One region of the Glutamicibacter sp. MOO4 genome, then DNA from elsewhere that is predicted to be linked to it. Evidence: riboswitches for the same ligand, from Rfam matches in the RefSeq annotation. Region 1 holds a riboswitch; each other region holds the start of a gene.
The links. Region 1 has a riboswitch for S-adenosylmethionine ahead of AC1Z3F_RS15275 (O-acetylhomoserine aminocarboxypropyltransferase/cysteine synthase family protein). Riboswitches for the same ligand answer to the same signal wherever they lie in the genome.

Region 1 (3,243 bases):
GCACCAGCAAAGTATTCATCAAGCTGCCGGGCCACCGCATCTAAACGCGAGGCATCTTTGAGGATTCGTGGACTAAGTTTCGTAGCGAGCAAAGACAGTATTTTATCGTGATCTTCAGATTCAAAAGCCACCCGAACCAGTCCCGCCGGGGTGCTGGCCAAAAGCAGTGAACCCACCGGAGAATCAACCACGCGGTAGGACACATCAATCAAGTCTTTAGCACGGGCCTTAATCATCAGTTGTCCGCCCAGCTGCCCCAAAAGCGCAGCTTCTTCGTTGGTCGCTTGGGAAGTAGATGTTGCATCAGTCATGACTGCTCCTGCCACAGTGTGTCATCCTCGAGCATTCGTCGAAGATTTTTGATCCCATCAGCACCTGCCCGACGCGCTGCCGCTTCCGTTCCAGAAAGGATGTCTGCGATTTGCGCATAGTTCAGTCCTCCCAAGTACCTGTAGGCGACAACCAAGCGTTGCTTGTGCGGCAACCGTCCGACTTCTTGCCACAGCACTAGATTCTCTAGCTGCGCTTCGGATTGCTGGCCATCATCAACCTGTTCCCAGGATTGAAGATCATCGAGAATTTCTGGCTTATTCTTGCGCAGCTCGTCAATAGCCTTATTTCTTGCGATACGCACCAGCCACGCTAGAACATTGGCTTCTTCAGGAAGTTTTGGATAGGCGCTCAGTGCAGATAAAAATGTCTCAGACCATGCGTCCTGGGCACGGTGTTCGTCCAACAAGGCACGGCAAACACGTAATACGTTCAGCCCATAATCTTGGACTATCCGCTCAAACGGCACTTGCATGGCTCTCCTGAGAATTGGCACCTTTAAGGGCTTTCACCATGTAAACGTTGTGCGCGGCAAAAGTGTGAGCAGGTCAAAGGAAAAACTTTTCAGCTTTAGAGGGAGACCAGATCTAGTTCGCGGGCTAAGGCCTGGAGCCGATCCAGATCAATGTGGATCAGTTCACCGTTTTCTACTCCGTACGGTGCCTTAATCCCGGTCAGTGCATCACGGATCACGCGCATTGTCGCTCCGTGGCTCACCACCGCAATCTTCTGTCCGGCGTACTTGACCGTTAAGTGAAGCAAAGCTGGAATGGCACGGCGTAGGATCTGCTCAATTGGTTCCAGCTCAGGCTGGGCTGCTGCCGATTCTTCGTCACTGACCTCAGCCATGATCCGGCCTTCTAAAGGCCCGAAGCTACGTTCAATTAGTTCAGGTACAGGTGGGCCTACTTCCGCTCCCGCTTCCTGGGCAATGAGGGCAGCAGTTTCCTGCGCACGCCCCAACCGGGAGGCAAGGAAAAGTGACCATCCGGCGCCTTGAAGTTCACGTCCAACTTCGCGGGCTTGTTCGCGTCCGATGTCGTTCAGCGGAATGTCGGTACGGCCTTGGAGGCGTCCCGCCAGATTCCAATCTGTCAGTCCGTGTCTGATCAACGCCAACGCAGTATCCATGACTCAAGCGTACCGGGGTGCATAGATATCGAAGAATCTCCGATATTACGTCTAATACGCAACGTTACGACTCATAGTTAGGTCACGATCGGTCATGTTGCGAAGATTATTACACCATCCCGAGCGGCTGAGAGATCTGGTTCGATGAAGCCGCAGCAACCTGCCACATCCGGTGGTTACGGTGCTACCGCCAGAAACGATGCAGCCGCTTTTCTTGTTTAATCACAACAAGAAGCGACATTGATTCCGGGATTCCTGCCTCGATCGCACCACCGCTGAGCGGTGAAACGCGAAAACCCAATCGACAAGGAGTCGTAAGCCATCATGGCAGATCATAAATTTGGATTCCGCACCCGCGCATTGCACGCCGGTGGCACCCCCGACGCCGAGCACGGCGCCCGAGCAGTACCCATTTACCAAAGCACTTCATTTGTCTTTAAAGACACCGACGATGCAGCGAACCTTTTTGCGCTGCAGAAGTACGGCACTACCTACTCACGTATTGGCAACCCAACCGTCGCGGCCTTTGAAGAACGCATGGCCTCCTTGGAAGGTGGCATCGGAGCAGTAGCTACCGGTTCTGGCATGGCTGCCGAATTTGTCACCTTCGCAGCTCTCGCCCAAGCTGGCGACCACATTGTCGCTTCCTCCAAGCTCTACGGTGGCACCATCACCCAGCTGGATGTTTCCTTGCGTCGATTTGGCATTAACACCACCTTCATTGATTCCAATGATCCAGCCGACTTTGACGCCGCGATCCAGGAGAACACCAAGGCCGTATATACCGAGGTGATAGCCAACCCATCCGGTGACATTGCCGATGTGAAGGGCTTGGCCGAAGTGGCACACCGCCACCAAATCCCACTGGTAGTTGATTCCACGCTTACTCCCCCATACATCCTGCGTCCCCTTGAGCACGGTGCCGATATTGTCATCCATTCGGCAACCAAGTTCATTGGCGGCCACGGCACCACCCTGGGTGGCGTTGTTATTGAGTCCGGAAAGTTCGACTGGGGCAACGGCAAGTTCCCTGCCATGACCGAACCGGTGGCCAGCTACGGCAATGTTTCCTGGTGGGCCAACTTCGGTGAATACGGGTTCCTGACCAAACTGCGCAGCGAGCAGCTGCGCGACTTCGGCCCGGCACTGCCGGCCCAGTCAGCTTTCCAGCTTTTGCAGGGCCTAGAAACTTTGCCACAGCGCATGGACAACCACTTGGCCAACGCCAAGCAGGTTGCTGCTTGGCTCGAAGCAGATCCCCGCGTTACCTACGTGAACTACGCCGGTCTGGAATCCCACCCGCAGTTTGCTCACGCCAAGGAACTGTTGCCCATGGGAGTGGGTTCAGTGTTCAGTTTCGGCGTGAAAGGCGGACGCAAAGCCGGCACCAAGTTCATCGAGGCCTTGCAGCTGGCAAGCCACCTTGCCAATATCGGCGATGCCCGCACCTTGGTGCTGCACCCTGCCTCCACCACGCACCAGCAGTTGAGCCCAGAGCAATTGAATGCGGCCGGCGTTCCTGAAGATCTGATCCGTTTATCGGTGGGCCTAGAAGATGTTGAAGACATCCTCTGGGATCTGGATCAGGCATTAACCGCTTCGCAAGAAGCAGTCGCTTCTTCCGCCGATGATTTTGCAGAACCGACCTATGATGGTGCGGCTTGCACCATTAACGCAGCACCGAAGGGAGCTAACTAATGAGCACCACCGAACGCACCTGGGAAGGTCCGGGAGCTGCGCAGCGCCTGACCATCCTGCGCGATACCAAGACCGTTGCCATTG
Region 2 (3,243 bases), 880 kb from region 1:
CCCGAGGAGTTCACCGGTCCCAAGGCAGCGTCGTCTCCAAGCTTGTCCTTGATCGAGGCAAGGATTTCCTTCTCGATGCCACGTTGCCGTGGTGCTTTGGACGGGTACTTCCACGAGTAACACAGTGCGACAACTTCTGGGCTGCTAGATACAGCCAGCCGCAGGACAGGACGAGCGGGGGCAGGAATTTTATAGCTCACGTCGACGCTTTTCAGCGGGGCCAAGTGGCGCATGCGTTCCAGATGTTTTTCCTCAAAACGCGGAACGTCTGCTGCTGGAACGAACTGAACTCCAGAAGCAATAAAAGAGGCAAGTTCTGCTGAAACAGGCTCAGCAAATTCTGCCAGTCCCCAGTCTTTAGCCTTGGCCAACGGCTTAGCCGAGTACACCAAAAATGTCGGTGGATTTCCGACGGGCAGTACATGTGAGTCTTGTGGATCAGGTGCGGAAATGAACCCCTCCATGGTCAACCCGTCTTCACCACGGCGCAGATCTACAAAAGCATTCGCCGGCTCAGGGCTGAAGGTCACAGCGGGCTTGGCGTTGCTACTTCCGTTGATGATCTGCACTCCGGCTGCTTGCAGCGCAACGAAAGCTTCGAGCAAATCTTTGCCCGGCAGATCCATTAGCGAGATCCAGTCTTTGACGTCCCAGACATAACCGTATTTTTGCTTTTCAGCCTGCTCTCGCAGCTGGTCCAGTTCACTTATGGCGCGGCGCTGTTCTTTGGAGAACCGCTTGTCAAAGGCCACAGACTTCCAGCTTACTCCGGTCTGAATCCATGGGCTCTTGGTACCTTGTCGCGCCGGGCGAGCCTGAAGGGTCAGGGCATCATCGCTACCGTAGCGTGGTTCGCTAACGATTTTTAGAATGAGGCCCAGCGGCTCTTGGGCGACGTCCGGTTCATCATCGATGACGGGCAATAGGCGGTTAAGACTACGTTCCCACTGCGGCACCGCTTGACGTTGCCAGTCATGCGGCCGCACCGCACCGTCGGTAACGTACAGAGGCTCATCATCTTCGTTAATGGTTTCAATCAATAACGCGGCGACTTCTTCGCAGCGAGTACTGGTGGGGTGTTTGCTGCAACCACCTTCAAATGAAATCCCTTGCGCTTCAAATCGGAAGGTTGCGTTCACCTGCGCGCCGAGCACCTGTCCGCGCACTTGAGTAAGACCGGCTTCAACGTGGCGTTCAACGTGCGAGACCTTTCCCGACTGATAGTAGAACGCACCAATCTCCAACGTGTCCTGGTCCAGTACCAAGTCCAAGTTTTTGATAGTCAGCTGGTATTCCATATCCGCCAATCGTTGTGTACGCAATAGAGCCGGTTGCTACCCTCCATCCTATCGACGGTTACCGACAGCTTCGTAATGACGAAAAGTTAAGCGAATGCTTTACTCGCAGCGGTACTCAAGGATAAAAATGAATCACTGAATCACGAGTTCCACTCACTACGGCCCTGGCTGAGTGGACGGCAACCCTCTAGCCATTGTGCCGGGTGCCCCAGGTGAAGATTCGACGCATCCTGAGAGTCAAGAAGCGTAAACGATGGCGCACCCTTGCGTCAGAAAAGGGAGAACACCTCTTATGCCTACCGCAACCAAGAAACTTTCCGTGGCCGAAGATCGCTCTGCGCGCTTACAAGAAGCTGGCACTGGATGGGGTGAACGCATTTCGGCAGCCCCACAGAGCGCACAACTCACCTTTAGTGTTCGTGGCGAAGGATTCGACTCTGTAGCCAGTAACATCAGGGCCGGCAAGCACAGCTTTACCGTTGATGAACCAGCTGCACTGGGAGGCAGCGACATCGCGGCCAGCCCGGTGGAATATGCCTTGGCAGCGTTGGTTTCCTGCCAAGTAGTTGTTTACCGTCTGTACGCGGAAAACTTGGGCATCCAAGTAGATGATGTGCAGATCACCGCTGATGGCCAGCTTGATGTTCGTGGCCTGTTTGGCATTGATGAAACAATTCGTCCGGGCTTCTCCTCCGTGGACTTGCAGGTGCACATTGCGGGTCCTGAATCCGCAGAGCGTTATGAAGAACTACGCCAGGCTGTGGATGCTCACTGCCCAGTATTGGACTTGTTCGTCAACCCGGTGCCGGTGACTACCTCGGTGCACGTTGTTGAAGCTAATAATTAGTCTCAGCTGAACCAAAAAACGCACTGCGGTGACCCGAATTTCAGGGCCACCGCAGTGCGTTTTACAGTAATGGATTATTCGCTAAGGAAATCCAGTAGGACCTTGCCCGAGGTGGAAGCATCCTTGGCCGTTTCAAAGGCTTCAAGACTTTGGCCCACTGGGAACTCGTGGGTGACAGCATCCGAGATCCGTAACGACCCGTCGGCCAAGGCAGCAAGAACGTGGTCAATTTCGTCGTTAAAACGGAATGAACCGACGAGTTCTAGTTCACGGGTGATGACAAGCGAGATCAGTGCTGGCTGCTCACCGGTTGGTAGCAGGCCAACCATGACTACTCGTCCACCGCGCGTAGCACCGCGTACTGCCGAGGCCAGACCACGGTAGTTGCCACTAGCCTCGATCACCACGTCGGCATTAACCTTGGCGATGGACTCTTGATCATCCGCCCGCAGGGTTGAGGTCGCACCGAGCTTTGTTGCGATCTGAAGTGGCTTGTCATGCATGTCCACCGCAATGATTTCTGCGGCTCCGGCGCGCTTGAGCACGGCGACTGCCAAAGCTCCAATGGGGCCGGCACCGATGACCAGTGCGCGCTTTCCAGCAACATCTCCCGCACGTGAAACTGCATGCCAGGCCACTGCTGCTGGTTCCGCCAACGCGGCATCACGTAGTGAAAGGGACTCGGGTAGAGCGCGCAACATCCGAGCAGGTAGGTTGACCTCGCGGGCGAACGCACCTTCGGTGTGTGGATAGCGGGCTGCAGATCCTAAATAGGTGCAGCCTGGAGACAGGTTGGGACGTTCGGTTGGATAAGGTTCTCCAGTTTCGCCGGGAGTTGCCGGATGCACGGCGACTTTGGTGCCGGCGGCTGGCCCAGTGCCATCGGCGGCCGTCTGCAGGACGGTGCCAACAATCTCGTGGCCTAAGACCATAGGTGCTTTAAGAATGGATTCACCGGCAGCACCATGGCTCCAGTAATGCAGGTCTGATCCGCAGATACCGCCGTAGGCGATGGAAATGCGTGCTTCATCTGCAGCCGGTGCGGCTAGTTCGATCTGCTCAACGCGTAGATCCCCTGCCGCGTGGGCAACAACGGCT
Region 3 (3,243 bases), 620 kb from region 1:
CCCTGGGCGACATGTGCGTCGCCGGTCAAAGCATGCATCACCAGCACGGCGTTGGAGCCATCGGCGCTCAGCTTGCCCCACGTTTCGTAGGCGAGTTCTACCTGTGGCAGGTAGCCGCCAAACTCAAAGTGGTACTCCCCCACAGCGCTACGGCGCGTCATGCCGTCTTGGCCGTGGGCGAGCGGTGTTTCTTCGTTGGTTGCAATGGATGCCATACCTAGAGCGTTTCCTGCAATTCCTTATTCTCAAGGGCTGCCACAGCGTTAAAGCCCAACTGGAGATCGGCCAAAATGTCCTTGATATTTTCTAGTCCGACGCTCAAGCGCACCAAGCCGGGGCTTACGCCCGCGGCAAGCTGATCGGCCTCGGAGAGCTGAGCGTGGGTGGTGGACGCCGGGTGGATGGCCAGCGAGCGCACATCGCCGATGTTGGCCACATGGGAGTGCAGCTCAAGGGCGTTTACAAAGGCTTGGCCTGCCGGCGCACCGCCAGAAAGCTCAAAGGCGAGCACCGATCCGGCGCCGTGCTGGCTGTACTTCTTGGCGCGCTCAAACCATGGTGAGGAGGCTAGGCCCGCATAGGCGACCTGCTGCACTTCATCACGGGCTTCGAGCCAGTTGGCCACTTCCCGCGCGTTTTCACCGTGGCGCTCAACGCGCAGGGACAGGGTTTCTAGCCCCTGGGCGATCAAGAACGCGTTAAAAGGTGACAGCGCCGAACCCAAATCGCGCAAGAGCTGGACTCGCGCCTTGAGGATGTAGGCCAGGTTGGCGCCGAGGATGCCGTTCACGCCAAGATCGCGAGCAAAAACCAGGCCGTTGTAGGACTCGTCCGGGGTATTAAAGCCCGGGAAGCGCTGCGGGTCCTTGGCAAAGTCGAAGTTGCCCGAGTCCACAATCACCCCGGCGATCGCGTTGCCGTGACCGCCCAGGAATTTGGTGGCCGAGTGGATGACGATGTCAGCCCCAAATTCGATCGGGCGGATCAGGTACGGAGTGGCCAGGGTGTTATCCACCAGCAGCGGCACTCCATTTTCATGGGCGATCTTGGCGATTTCTTCGATGTCCAGCACGTCTTGGCGTGGGTTGGAAATGGTTTCGCCGAAGAACGCCTTGGTGTTTGGGCGCACCGCGTCGCGCCAATCCTGCAGGTTATCCGGGTCGGCCACAAAGCTGACCTCGATGCCCAGGCGCTTAAGCGTGTGCTTGAGCAGGTTCTGGGTTCCGCCGTACAAACTTGGGCTGGCCACCAGGTGATCGCCGGACTCGGCGAGGTTCAGGATGGCCAAGGTGGTCGCGGCCTGTCCGGAGGACAGCAACAGCGCACCCACGCCGCCTTCTAGATCGGCGATGCGAGTTTCTACTGCGTCGGTGGTGGGGTTGCCGATGCGGGTGTAGATCGGTTCCAGTTCCTGCAGCGCAAAACGGGCTGCGGCACTTTCTGCGTTTGGGAAGACGAAGGAAGTGGTCTGGAAGATCGGTAACGCCCGGGCACCGGTGGTTGGATCTGGGGTCTGCCCGGAGTGGATCTGACGGGTTTCAAATGACCAGTTATTGCTCATGGTTTCCTCCAAAAATAGTTCTGTGACTTTTGGGGTAGACCACTGAGAAGACACCGACAGGAAGATCCTTGTCAGGGTAGCTTCGTCAAGGCACTTCCAGGGTTACCCGCGCTTGTCCTTAGCAGCTTTTTGCTCTTAAGGGCCAGGTCTTCACCCGGGGCACCCCACCGCGGTTGGAGGGTTGCCGCCCAGTAAGCCGGGGCTTGTTACTGGGACTCATGACCTACTTCCAGTGTGCCCGAAAACCGAAGATTTTTGCAATGTGAGAGCGCAAAATGGGTAGCAATCGGTCATATTTCGCGCCAGGCGCGATTTGGGTGCAGAGAATTCGATCACCGATAAAAAATTAGGCTTGCCTAAGTAGAGACTGTCATCACATGTTGTCATGATGGGCACATGATGAGGTTAGATCACGTAAGTTATGCCTGCGGCCCAGATGGGCTGTTGCCAACCGCGCAGAGAATCTCCGAGGCCTTGGGTTTGGAGTTCGTTAAGGGAGGCGTGCATCCGCGCTTCGGAACACGTAATGTCATCTTCCCGTTGAAGCATGGTCAGTATCTGGAAGTGGTTGAAGTGCTCAACCACCCCGCCAGCGACAAGGCCCCTTTTGGCCAAGCGGTACGAGCGCGTTCAGAGCTCGGCGGCGGCTGGATGGGCTGGTGCGTTTCGGTGGACGATCTGTCCAGCGCCGAAGACCGGTTGGGTCGCAAGTCGGTTCCAGGCAACCGCAAGTTCCCCGATGGTCGCGAGCTGACCTGGCAGCAGATCGGCATTAAGGGTTTGATCGCCGACCCGCAGTGCCCGTACCTGATTTCCTGGGACGAAGAAGCCAAGGATCTGCACCCTTCCAAGGCACTTGAACCGAGCGGCGCGATCAGCGAGATCACCATTGCCGGCTCGCGTGATCGTGTGCTGGAATGGTTGGGGCAACCTGAAAACGTGCATCTTGGCCCGGTGGTTATGGACTACGAGGCACCCAACGGTACCCCGGGAATCATGACGGTGACCTTCGAGACCGAAAACGGTCCGGTTGTGCTGTAGCAACGTTTTTCAAAGGTAGGCGGGGACAATGGCGTCCCCACCTACCTCTTTTTATGTGCTGTTTTTTCGGCTAGCTACCGATCCCGATCGCCGGACCGATCAGGGCATAACCAACAAAGCCGATGGCATCAAGTAAGAAGTGCGCGATCACCAGTGGCATCACTCGACCGTACTTTTGATAAACCCAGCCGAACACCACACCCATGAGCATATTGCCGATCATCGGCCCCACTCCTTGGTACAGGTGGTAACTGCCGCGGATCGCTGCCGAGCCGATGATCGTGGTCCACAATCCTAGGTTCAGCTTCTTTGCGTAGGTGAACAGGAAGCCGAGCATGAGCACTTCTTCCAGAACCGCATGGCGCACCGCCGAGAGTAACAACACCGGTACGCTCCACCAGTAGTCCCCTAGGTTGGCCGCCGAGATCGCGGTGGTGATCCCCAGTGCTCGGCCGGCTGCATAAACGCCTAGGGTGCCAAGCCCCATGGCTAGGAACAGGCCGGCTCCAAAGAGCGCATCCTTGCCCTGGGTGCGTAGGTCAAAACCGATCTCCCGAACCCCTCGCCCGGTGCTGCGCTTCATCAGGTAGAGGGCCAGCAGCACCGGTACCAAGGCAAAGAGGATATCGAGTAGCTGGTAG
Region 4 (3,243 bases), 430 kb from region 1:
TGCTCTTCATTCTCGGCGGCAAAATGCACGTTGGCCGAGATGATTTCCAGTTCGAGCTCATAACGATCTCCGGCAGGATTGTCCCAGTGAGCCAGCGAATTGAAGCGACGGTTGATCATCGTCAGGGCGTTGCGCAGGTTCTGTTGGCGATTCTCACCACGGGCCAGATTTGCGAAGTTTGTGGTCACTCGCGAGGTGGCACAGGGAGTGTAATTCTCGTCGAATTTGGTGGTGCTAATGCTGAAAGTGAACTCGTCTGCCATGGCGGCCAATCTTGTGATGAGGGCCTGGGCAGGCCGAAAGTAAGTCGATGCGTCCATCATGCAGGGTCTTCATTGATATCAGGTAACTCGATATAACTATGGATTCATATAGACTCAATCTATGGTTCAGGGAACAAGCGGTTTAACACTCCAACAGCTTCGCTACTTCACCGCGGTCGCTACCGAGGGCTCCATCTCCGGTGCCGCCGACTTAATTTACGTCGCACAGCCCAGCATGTCCGCAGCGATGAAAGAGCTCGAAGCACGAGTGGGACGCACCCTGCTGGTCCGCTCGGCAAGGGGAGTGACGCTCACCCCCGAGGGGGCAGAATTCCTGGGTTATGCACGCCAGGTCCTAGAGCAGGTGGAGCTTCTTGAGCATCGCTACCTCGGCCGGCCTTCGGCGCGGCGCTTGCTTGGTGTCTCCACGCAGCACTACTCGTTTTCGGTTGACGCCTTTGTGCGCATGGTTCAGGCCAGCGGCGCAGAGGAGTACCAATTTTCGCTCCGGGAGACCCGCACCGAGGAAATCATCGAGGACGTACGCACCCTACGCAGCGACATTGGGATCTTGTACCGCAACGACTTCAACCGCAAAGTGATCGACAAGCTGCTGCGCGAATCCAGGCTTGTCTTCCATCCGCTGTTCCTGGCCGATCCGCATATTTTTATTTCACGCAGCAACCCGCTGGCCTCGCGTGCACAGGTGACGCTTGAAGACCTCGAGGACCTGCCGCGGCTTACCTTCGACCAGGGTGCAAACAACTCCTTCTACTTTTCCGAAGAGGTGCTCTCCACCCGTTCAAGCCAACGCGAAATTCAAGTCTCGGACCGCGCCACGATCTTTAACCTCATGATCGGCTTGGGCGGGTACACCATCTCCACCGGCATCATCAGCGACGAGCTTGATCCCTCCATCGTTGCCATCCCGCTGTCCATCGACGAGCGAATCGAGATCGGTTGGATCGACCACGCCGGGATCCCGCTCACCGATCAAGCGCAACTTTATTTGGAAGAAGTGCGTGCGGTGGTCGCCAGCTTTGACGTTGAGGTGCTGGGCTAAAACCGTAACAGTGTGTCATCTCTAGCCTTCGAGTCGTCACACTAGCAGGGCAAAACTGCTAGATTCCGCGGATTATGCTCAAAGTGGCGCGTCATAAACAGGTCGTAAACCCCGTGTCATCATGACAACTTGGCGACATATGAAGCGTGGCGACCTTGTATGAAGCCGTGAGCCCGATGCCGCTTGCGCCGCCCGGGGCAGATATCGAACCATGGAAGAACAACAAACCATCAAGAGCGACTAAGAGATCTGGCTCGAAGACGTCGCAGCAACCATCGGGAAACCGAAAGGTGCTAATGCCAGGGACGATGGAGCAGTTCCGAACGCTTTTAAGCGCACTGTGCCTCGTACCAAGTCAGTGTTCGGGCTTTGGTACGGGTTACATCTTTCGGTGCACTCCCTCGCTAGGAAACGAGAAGGAGCTATGAGCCAAGGAACCGACGCTGTCCACGCAGGGTATCGACCAAGCGGAGATTTCCGCCCGATGCTGCCACCACTACATAACTCCGCAGCGTACCAATTTGAATCCCATGCTGAAGCGATCGAAAAGTTCGCTTTGCGCCAGTCCGGGTTCACCTACTCACGCACCGGTAACCCCACCGTTTCAATCCTCGAACAGCGTGTAGCCGCGCTGGAAGGTGGAGCTCAAGCGGTGGCCACCGCCTCGGGACAGGCAGCTGTTTCACTGTCCCTGTTGGCGCTGACCCAGGGACCTAAGCACATTGTGGCGTCTTCCTCGTTATACGGTGGCACGGTGGACCTACTGACCGACTCCTTCGCCGACTTTGGCATCCGCGTCAGCTTTGTTGACCAAGCCGATCCGGCAGCCTGGGCCGGGGCCATCGAGGATGAGACCCGCGCGTTTTTCCTAGAGTCCGTGTCCAACCCGCTGTGCACGGTGGCCGATCTTCCCGCCATTTCGGCGATCGCCCACGAGCACAACATCCCGGTGGTCGTGGATAACACCCTGGCCACCCCGTTGAACTTCCGTCCGCTGGATTTTGGCGCGGATATTGTGGTCCACTCGGCTACCAAGGGTCTGGCCGGCCATGGCTCGGTACTAGGCGGCGTGGTGGTGGATTCGGGAAAGTTCGACTTCTCCGATCCGCTGCGTTGGCCACAGATTGCCGCCCCACGAGTGAGGTTGAACAATACTTCCTTGCTCGAACGCCACGGCTCTGCTGCCTATGCGATGCTGGTGCGTTCCAAGTTCCTGCACGATCTAGGTCCGGCATTAGCTCCGGCCAGCGCCCAAGGCATTTTGGCCGGCATCGAAACTTTGCCGGTGCGTGCAGCGCATGTACAGCGCAGCGTGAGCACCCTGATCCAAGAGCTCTCCGGCCACCCGGGCATCGCGGCCATCCACCACCCGTCGCTGTCCAGCCACCCGAGCCACACCTTGGCCCAACAGCTCACTCCCAAGGGCACCGGCTGCGTGCTGGCCATCGAGCTGGCGCACCCGTCGCTGGTTTCCCCGGTAATTGATGGGCTAGAACTGATCAGCTTGGCCGCGAATGTGGGGGATACCCGCACGATGATTTCACACCCGGCCACCATGACCCATTGCCGGCTCTCGGCCGATCAGTTGGCCGACGCTGGCCTGAACGCCTCCACCCTGCGCCTTTCGGTCGGGCTTGAAGATCCTGTGGATCTGCTCGCGGACCTGAACCGTGCGCTTGATAATGCACTAAACCGGGCCCTGGCCCCACAAACTCAAGGAGCATGATGACTGGCTTCAACACTCAGGCCGTACACGCAGGCCAGGAAAAAGACCCACACACCGGCGCGGTTGTTCCGCCGATCTACCAGACCAGCACCTTCATCCAAGACGGTATTAACGTACTGCGATCCGGGCACGAATACTCCCGCGGCTCCAACCCCACCCGCGACGGTTTCCAAGACCAGCTCACCATCCTA

Region 2: another riboswitch for S-adenosylmethionine. It lies ahead of AC1Z3F_RS11180 (OsmC family protein); the one in region 1 lies ahead of AC1Z3F_RS15275 (O-acetylhomoserine aminocarboxypropyltransferase/cysteine synthase family protein).
Region 3: another riboswitch for S-adenosylmethionine. It lies ahead of AC1Z3F_RS01725 (bifunctional o-acetylhomoserine/o-acetylserine sulfhydrylase); the one in region 1 lies ahead of AC1Z3F_RS15275 (O-acetylhomoserine aminocarboxypropyltransferase/cysteine synthase family protein).
Region 4: another riboswitch for S-adenosylmethionine. It lies ahead of AC1Z3F_RS00875 (O-acetylhomoserine aminocarboxypropyltransferase/cysteine synthase family protein); the one in region 1 lies ahead of AC1Z3F_RS15275 (O-acetylhomoserine aminocarboxypropyltransferase/cysteine synthase family protein).

The regions. Positions count from the first base shown of each region.
Region 1 covers NZ_CM167800.1:3,261,848-3,265,090, reverse strand. Annotated here, with positions in the region: gene AC1Z3F_RS15290 (methylated-DNA--[protein]-cysteine S-methyltransferase) at 1-311, opposite strand, end outside; gene AC1Z3F_RS15285 (RNA polymerase sigma factor) at 308-805, opposite strand; gene AC1Z3F_RS15280 (histidine phosphatase family protein) at 901-1,461, opposite strand; SAM riboswitch class I at 1,573-1,667, shown strand; gene AC1Z3F_RS15275 (O-acetylhomoserine aminocarboxypropyltransferase/cysteine synthase family protein) at 1,786-3,159, shown strand; gene AC1Z3F_RS15270 (CoA-binding protein) at 3,159-3,243, shown strand, end outside.
Region 2 covers NZ_CM167800.1:2,385,447-2,388,689, forward strand. Annotated here, with positions in the region: gene AC1Z3F_RS11175 (DEAD/DEAH box helicase) at 1-1,298, opposite strand, end outside; SAM riboswitch class IV at 1,437-1,557, shown strand; gene AC1Z3F_RS11180 (OsmC family protein) at 1,591-2,145, shown strand; gene AC1Z3F_RS11185 (L-idonate 5-dehydrogenase) at 2,220-3,243, opposite strand, start outside.
Region 3 covers NZ_CM167800.1:375,126-378,368, reverse strand. Annotated here, with positions in the region: gene metX (homoserine O-acetyltransferase MetX) at 1-215, opposite strand, end outside; gene AC1Z3F_RS01725 (bifunctional o-acetylhomoserine/o-acetylserine sulfhydrylase) at 218-1,561, opposite strand; SAM riboswitch class IV at 1,665-1,785, opposite strand; gene AC1Z3F_RS01720 (VOC family protein) at 1,958-2,602, shown strand; gene AC1Z3F_RS01715 (CPBP family intramembrane glutamic endopeptidase) at 2,673-3,243, opposite strand, start outside.
Region 4 covers NZ_CM167800.1:188,846-192,088, forward strand. Annotated here, with positions in the region: gene AC1Z3F_RS00865 (putative oxygenase MesX) at 1-263, opposite strand, end outside; gene AC1Z3F_RS00870 (LysR family transcriptional regulator) at 385-1,326, shown strand; SAM riboswitch class I at 1,551-1,641, shown strand; gene AC1Z3F_RS00875 (O-acetylhomoserine aminocarboxypropyltransferase/cysteine synthase family protein) at 1,751-3,052, shown strand; gene AC1Z3F_RS00880 (cystathionine gamma-synthase) at 3,052-3,243, shown strand, end outside.